One region of the Actinomadura sp. B10D3 genome, then DNA from elsewhere that is predicted to be linked to it. Evidence: riboswitches for the same ligand, from Rfam matches in the RefSeq annotation. Region 1 holds a riboswitch; the other holds the start of a gene.
What was found. A riboswitch is a leader RNA that binds a small molecule or an ion and turns the genes downstream of it on or off. The one in region 1 is predicted to bind glycine.
Positions count from the first base shown of each region.

Region 1 (3,737 bases):
GCAGGGAGCGGAACTGCCGCCACACGTCGGTCAGCAGCTCGTCGGTGATCTCCTCGTCGGGGACGTCGCCGAGCCGCCGCCCCGGCACGTGCTCGTAGGCCAGCAGCGCCGCCTCCGTGCCGACCTCGCACGTCCCGGCGAGGCGGGGGGTCCGGGCGCCCGCGGCGTCCACGGCGTAGGCCATCAGCGACTCCAGTTCCAGGGAGCGGCGCAGCGACCGCAGCGTCCGCCCGGTGGTGGCGCCGCGCAGGCGCAGCATCCGCCAGATCCGGTAGAGCAGGCCGGCGGTCTGCTGGTCGCGGTCCAGGACGCGGACCTCCAGATCCCAGTCGCCGTGCACCCCGCGTCCCAGCGGCACCCGGCCGCCGAGCCCGCCACCGAGCCCGCCCCCGTGCTCGCCGGCCGGGTCGCGGGCGAGGACGACGCCGTAGCGGCGGGGCTCCTCGGCTCCGTCGGCGGGCTCGTCCAGCCGCGCGCCGCGCTTCGGGCGCAGCCCGAGCCGTTCGAGCGACGCGACGACCGTCCGGCCCGCCGGGCGGGGGTTCGGCGTGCCGACCGCGTAGAGGGTGCCGTGCCCGATGGCCCGGCCGAGCGCGTAGGTGGCCGCGAGCGCCGCGACCGACGCGTAGGACGCGGTGAGCCCCGTCAGCGCCGCCAGGCCGATCATCGCCCAGGTCGCGGCCTGCCAGCGGGCGCGGCCCGCCATCCCGACCGCGCTGACGAACGCGATCACCGGCGCGATGTCGGTGTGCACCGGGGCGGTCTCGGTGCCGCCCCAGATCAGCGAGTCCAGCACGCCGCCGGGCGCCGCCCGCACCACGAGGTCGTCCAGGCCCACCGTGATCCCGAACGCGATCACCGCGGCGAGCAGCGCGATCGCGACCCGCGTCCCGTCCTTGTGGAACAGCCGCTCGACGGCGAACGCGACCGGCACGGCCAGGACCCCGAAGCTCGACACCAGCGTCGCGAGCGTCAGCAGCAGCCGGGGCGCGTGCGCGGTGCCCTCGGCGATGTCGGTCTGCAGGCCGTGCGTGGTCTGCTGGGCGATCGAGACCAGGAGCATCACGACGGCCAGTCCCACCACCGACGCCGCGAACCTGATCGCGTCGGAGGGCCGGCGGATCCGGTCCGGCTGCGCGGGCTCGTCGACGGGCACGCCGGCCGCCGCGCCCTGCCTCGGCCGCACCGCGCCGTCGCGGGTCTGTGTCACGCCGTACCGCCGCCCTGACCGTCCGTCATCCTGATCAGCGTCCCAGGACCGGCGGCGCGCCGTCGAGCGACGGGCCGCCGGTCCGGCCGCGCGCGTCCACCCCACAGCCCATCTCCGCCCCCGGGCCCGAGCCCGTCCCGTCCCAGGTGAGTGTGCACAGCGTACTCGCCGGTACCGGGGTGGCGGAGCGGGACCGCCCCCTCCGCCACCTGGGGGCGGGACGATCGCGACATCCGGTCTTTGGGTAGGGTTTCTGGAGGAAATGCCGACGACCCTGTGCGGGAGAGACCCCACGCCGCCAGCGTGGGGCGCCGAAGGGGCAACCTCCCCGGAACCTCTCAGGCAAAAGGACCGCGCGGGCGAGGCACCTCTGGAAAGCAGGCGCCCGACCCATCGCGGGAGGGCGGCTCACCGAAGGGGAAACCCCGCCGCGCGGGCGAAGCTCTCAGGTGCCGATGACAGAGGGGGAGACGGCCGCCGGCCCGGGTGCCGGCGGTGGCCTGAGCGACCGCAGCAGCCAGGAGGCTCTCCATGACCGCCCAGTTCTTCGCCCCCGTGGCCTCGCCGCAGCATCCCCGGACCGTCTTCGCCGACCGGCATGTCGGCCCCTCCCCGGACGACCAGGCCCGGATGCTGGCCGCCATCGGCTACTCCGGCGTCGAGGCGCTGGTCGACGACGCGGTCCCGGCCGCGATCCGCACCTCCCGGCCGCTGGACCTGCCGCCCGCGCTGAGCGAGACCGCCGCGCTGGACCGGCTCCGCGAGCTGGCCTCGCGCAACACCGTGCTCACGTCCATGATCGGGCTCGGCTACCACGGCACGATCACACCCGGCGTGATCATGCGGAACGTGCTGGAGAACCCGGGCTGGTACACCGCCTACACCCCGTACCAGCCGGAGATCTCGCAGGGCCGCCTGGAGGCCCTGCTCAACTTCCAGACGGTCGTCGCCGACCTCACCGGGCTGCCGGTCGCGAACGCCTCCATGCTGGACGAGGGCACCGCCGCCGCCGAGGCCATGGCCCTGGCCCACCGCGCGTCCCGGCGCAAGGAGCCCGGGACGTTCCTCGTCGACGCCGACGCGCTGCCGCAGACGATCGAGGTCGTCCGCACGCGCGCGGTCCCGCTCGGCATCGAGGTGGTCACCGCGGACCTGTCCGGAGGGCTTCCGGACGGCGACTTCTTCGGGGTCCTGCTGCAGTACCCGGGCGCGTCCGGCGCCGTCCGCGACCTGGAGCCCCTGATCTCCCAGGCGCGCGAGCGCGGCGCCAAGGCGGTCGTGGCCGCCGACCTGCTCGCGCTGACGCTGCTGCGCCCGCCGGGCGAGTCCGGCGCGGACATCGCGGTCGGCTCCGCGCAGCGGTTCGGCGTCCCGTACGGGTTCGGCGGCCCGCACGCCGGCTACATGGCGGTCGCCGAGGGCCTCCAGCGGCAGCTCCCCGGACGGCTCGTCGGCGTGTCCGTCGACGCCGACGGCTCCGCCGCATACCGGCTGGCGCTGCAGACCCGCGAGCAGCACATCCGCCGGGAGAAGGCCACCAGCAACATCTGCACGGCGCAGGTCCTCCTCGCCGTGATGGCGAGCATGTACGCGGTCTACCACGGCCCCGAGGGGCTGGCCGCGATCGCGCAGCGGACGCACCGCCGCGCCGCGGAGATCGCCGCGGGGCTGCGCGCCGGCGGCGTCGAGGTCGTGCACGCCGAGTTCTTCGACACCGTGCTCGCCCGCGTCCCCGGCCGGGCGGCGGACGTGGTCGCCGCGGCCCGCGAGCGGGGCGTCAACCTGCGCGCGGACGGCCCGGACCTGGTGGGGATCGCCTGCGACGAGACGACGCTGCCGGAGCACGTCGCCGCCGTCCTCGGCGCGTTCGGCGTCCCCGAGGCCGGCGAGCCCGCCGAGGCCGTCCCGGCCGGCCTGCGCCGCGAGAGCCCCTACCTCACCCACCCGGTCTTCCACGCGCACCGCTCGGAGACCGCGATGCTGCGCTACCTGCGCAGGCTCCAGGACAAGGACATCGCGCTCGACCGGTCGATGATCCCGCTCGGCTCCTGCACGATGAAGCTGAACGCCACGGCGGAGATGGAGCCGATCACCTGGCCGGAGTTCGCGGACATCCACCCGTTCGCGCCCCTCGACCAGGCCGCCGGCTACGTCGAGCTGATCGGCGAGCTGGAGCGCAACCTCGCCGAGATCACCGGGTACGCGAAGGTGTCGGTCCAGCCGAACGCCGGGTCGCAGGGCGAGCTGGCCGGCCTGCTCGCCATCCGCGGCTACCACGCCTCACGCGGCGAGGAGCACCGGAACGTCTGCCTGATCCCGTCGTCGGCCCACGGCACCAACGCGGCCAGCGCCGTCATGGCCGGGATGCGCGTGGTCGTCGTCGCCTGCGACGAGGGCGGCAACATCGCCCTGGACGACCTGCACGCCAAGATCGGCGAGCACGGCGAACGGCTCGCCGCGATCATGGTGACGTACCCGTCCACGCACGGCGTCTTCGAGGAGACGATCACCGAGGTGTGCGCCGCCG
Region 1 covers NZ_JBDPLY010000004.1:59,740-63,476, reverse strand. Annotated here, with positions in the region: gene ABGB11_RS08780 (lysylphosphatidylglycerol synthase transmembrane domain-containing protein) at 1-1,210, opposite strand, end outside; glycine riboswitch at 1,480-1,574, shown strand; gene gcvP (aminomethyl-transferring glycine dehydrogenase) at 1,742-3,737, shown strand, end outside.

Region 2 (3,737 bases), on a different contig from region 1:
CAAGACCGGGGAGATGCCGGAGATCCCGTGACGGCTATCCCGTGACACGGACCGGGTTGAACAGGTCGGCGTAGATGAGCAGGCCGCCCATGACGATCAGGACGACCGCCATCACGTAGGTCACCGGCAGCGCCTTGGCGACGTCCACGTAGCCGGGGTCGGGCCTGCGGAAGACCTTCGCGAACGCCTTCTTGATCGCCTCCAGCAGCGCGCCGGCGATGTGGCCGCCGTCCAGCGGCAGCAGCGGGACCAGGTTGAACAGGCCGACCGCGAGGTTCAGCGAGCCGAGCAGCATGACGAAGAAGGAGACCTTCTCGGCCCCGGAGAAGTCGTCGGACGCGGCGACCTCGCCGCCGATGCGGCTGACGCCGACGACGCCGATCGGGCCGTTCGGGTCGCGCTCGTCGCCGCCGAAGGCCGCGTTCCAGACGCCGACCATCTTCTGCGGCATCCGGAGCAGCGCGCCCGTGGTGCGCGCGGTCAGGTCGCCCATCGTGCTGGCGACCGCGCCCGGGCCCTGCCGCTCGATCGCGCTGTCCGGCGTGATCCCGAGGAACCCGACGTTGACGACCTTGTCCTCGTCCTCCAGGTCGTACATCTGGTTGCGGGTGATCGGGACGTTCAGCTCCAGCTCCCGCCCGTCCCGCCGGACGGTCATCGGGACGGTCTGCCCGCCGTCGCCGCGGATGAGCTTCTGCAGCTGCTCGTAGTCGTCGATCTTCTTGCCGTCGAACGCGACGATCCGGTCGCCCGGCTGGAGCCCGACCTGCCGGGCGGGCGTCGGCGCGGCGTTCGCCGGGCACGAGGTGACCTCGGAGCTCGCCGGCACCATGCACTCGGCGACCTCCTTGATCACCGGCTGCGGCTGGTTGGTGCCGATGCCCATCAGCAGGATCGCGAAGAACATCACCGACAGCAGCAGGTTCATGGCGGGGCCGCCGAACATGATCAGCAGCTTCTGCCACCACTTCTTGGCGTAGAAGACGCGGTCCTCGTCGCCGGGCCCGACCTCCTCCAGCGCCGCGCCGCGGGCGTTCTCGATGAGGCCCTGCCACGGGCCGGTGCTGACGCGGCGGACCCGCCCCGGGGCGTCGCCCTTGCGCGGCGGCAGCATCCCGATCATGCGGATGTAGCCGCCGAGCGGGATCCACTTGACGCCGTACTCGGTCTCGCCTCGGTGCCGGGACCACATCGTCGGGCCGAACCCGACCATGAACTGGGTCGTCCGGACCTTGAACAGCTTGGCGAAGGAGAAGTGCCCGAGTTCGTGCAACGCGATGGACACCAGCAGGCCGAAGAAAAGGATCAACGCCCCAGCCAGGTAGTAGACCATGCGTCGTGCCCCTCCGGTCGTGCACCCCGCGCCGGGGGGTGAGCGTTGGCAATCACCTCAGAGTACGTTAACGCGCCCCGGTTGGGTTGAAGCCCGCGGCGAACCGGAGACGACCTCACCGTCCGGGCGATGCAATAATGAGGCCCGCCGTTCATCCCGTGCGGGAGAGTCCCCTGTAGCCAGCCGGGGACGCCGAAGGAGCAAATCCTCCCCGGAAGCTCTCAGGCCCACGGACCGCACGGGCCAGGCGACCTCTGGAAAGCGGGGACCCCGGGTCCCCCGCCGAAGGTGAAAGCCCGCCGCGCAGGCGGGTGAAGCTCTCAGGCGCCGATGACAGAGGGGGAGGCACCGAGACGCCCGGTGCGCGAGTGGGACGATGGACCACGTGCGCCCGTGACGAAGGAGCCGAGCCCATGTCCGCCGATACGAGTCCGAAGAAGACGCCGCTGCACGAGGTCCACGAGGATCTCGGTGCGCACCTCGTCGACTTCGCCGGTTACCTGATGCCGCTGCGCTACGCGAGCGAGACCGCCGAGCACCAGGCCGTCCGCACCGGGGCCGGGCTGTTCGACCTGTCGCACATGGGAGAGATCTTCCTCTCCGGTCCGGGCGCGGGCGCGACGCTCGACTACGCGCTGGTCGGGAACCTGTCGCCGATGCCGGTCGGCAAGGCCCGCTACACGATGATCTGCGGGCAGGACGGCGGCGTCCTGGACGACCTGATCGTCTACCGGCTCGCGGACGAGACCTGGATGGTCGTCGCGAACGCCGCGAACAAGGACGTCGTCCGGGATGCGCTGGCCGAGCGCGCCGCGAACTTCGAGGCGGCCGTGGACGACCGGTCCGCGTCGTACGCGCTGATCGCCCTGCAGGGCCCGCGCTCCCAGGCGATCCTCGAAGGCATGACCGGCGCGCCGCTCGCGGACCTCAGGTACTACGCGATCCTCGCCGACCGGGTCGCGGGCGTCGACGCGCTCATCGCCCGTACCGGCTACACGGGCGAGGACGGCTTCGAGCTGTTCGTCGACGCCGCGGACGCCGTCCCGCTGTGGAAGGCGCTCGCGGCGGTGGACGGGGTCGTCCCGGCGGGACTGTCGGCCCGCGACACGCTGCGCCTGGAGGCGGGCATGCCGCTGTACGGCAACGAGCTGACCGCCGAGACCACCCCGTTCGAGGCGGGCCTCGGCCGGGTCGTGAAGCTGGACAAGCCGGGCGACTTCGTGGGTAAGACCGCCCTGGCGGCGCAGGCGCAGACCCCGCCGGGCCGTAGGCTCGTCGGACTGGTCGCACGGGGCCGGCGCGCGCCCCGCAAGGGATACCAGGTCGTCACGTCCGGCGGCACGCCGTGCGGGGTCGTGACGAGCGGCGCCCCGTCGCCCACACTGGGCACGCCGATCGCCATGGCGTACCTCGACAGCGGCGTCGAGGAGACGGACCTCGCCGTGGACGTCCGCGGCCGGCAGGAGCCGGTGGACGTGGTGACCCTGCCGTTCTACAAGCGTTCCTGAAGTCGTTGACCGGGGGCGTGGGGGCCGGCCCCCACAATGAGAAGAAAGAGAAGTGATCGTGAGCGTTCCTGAGGAGCTCCGCTACAGCGAGGAGCACGAGTGGGTGTCGGGCCTTGGCAACGAGGACGGCATCGTCACGGTCGGCATCACCGCGCACGCCGCCGACGCGCTCGGTGAGATCGTCTACCTGGAGCTGCAGCCGTCCGAGGGCGACACCGTCGAGGCGGGCGAGCCGTGCGGCGAGGTGGAGTCGACCAAGTCGGTCAGCGACATCTACTCCCCCGTCACCGGCGAGATCACCGCGATCAACACCGCCGTGGTGGACGAGCCGAAGGTCATCAACGACGACCCGTACGGCGAGGGCTGGATCTTCAAGGTCCGGATCTCGGAGGAGCCGGGCGACCTGCTCGACTCCGCCGCCTACTCCAAGCTGATCGAGGAATCATGAGTTTGGACGACTCCCTGGCGGCGGCCGACCCCGAGGTCGCCGAGGCGGTCGCGGCGGAGCTGCGGCGGCAGCAGCAGACCCTGGAGATGATCGCGTCGGAGAACTTCGCCCCGGTCTCGGTGCTGGAGGCGCAGGGCTCCGTCCTGACGAACAAGTACGCCGAGGGGTACCCGGGCCGCCGCTACTACGGGGGCTGCGAGCACGTCGACGTCACCGAGCAGCTCGCGATCGACCGGGCCAAGGCGCTGTTCGGCGCGGACCACGCCAACGTCCAGCCGCACAGCGGGGCCCAGGCGAACACGGCGGTCTACTTCGCGCTGCTCCAGCACGGCGACACGATCCTCGGCCTCGACCTCGCGCACGGCGGGCACCTCACGCACGGCATGCGGCTGAACTACTCCGGCAAGGTGCTCAACGTGGTGCCGTACCACGTCCGGGCCGAGGACGG
Region 2 covers NZ_JBDPLY010000035.1:33,064-36,800, forward strand. Annotated here, with positions in the region: gene ABGB11_RS36370 (PLP-dependent cysteine synthase family protein) at 1-31, shown strand, start outside; gene ABGB11_RS36375 (site-2 protease family protein) at 35-1,333, opposite strand; glycine riboswitch at 1,485-1,580, shown strand; gene gcvT (glycine cleavage system aminomethyltransferase GcvT) at 1,747-2,841, shown strand; gene gcvH (glycine cleavage system protein GcvH) at 2,900-3,289, shown strand; gene glyA (serine hydroxymethyltransferase) at 3,286-3,737, shown strand, end outside.
Region 2: linked by a shared signal. The riboswitch ahead of gcvT (glycine cleavage system aminomethyltransferase GcvT) and the one ahead of gcvP (aminomethyl-transferring glycine dehydrogenase) in region 1 are both predicted to bind glycine.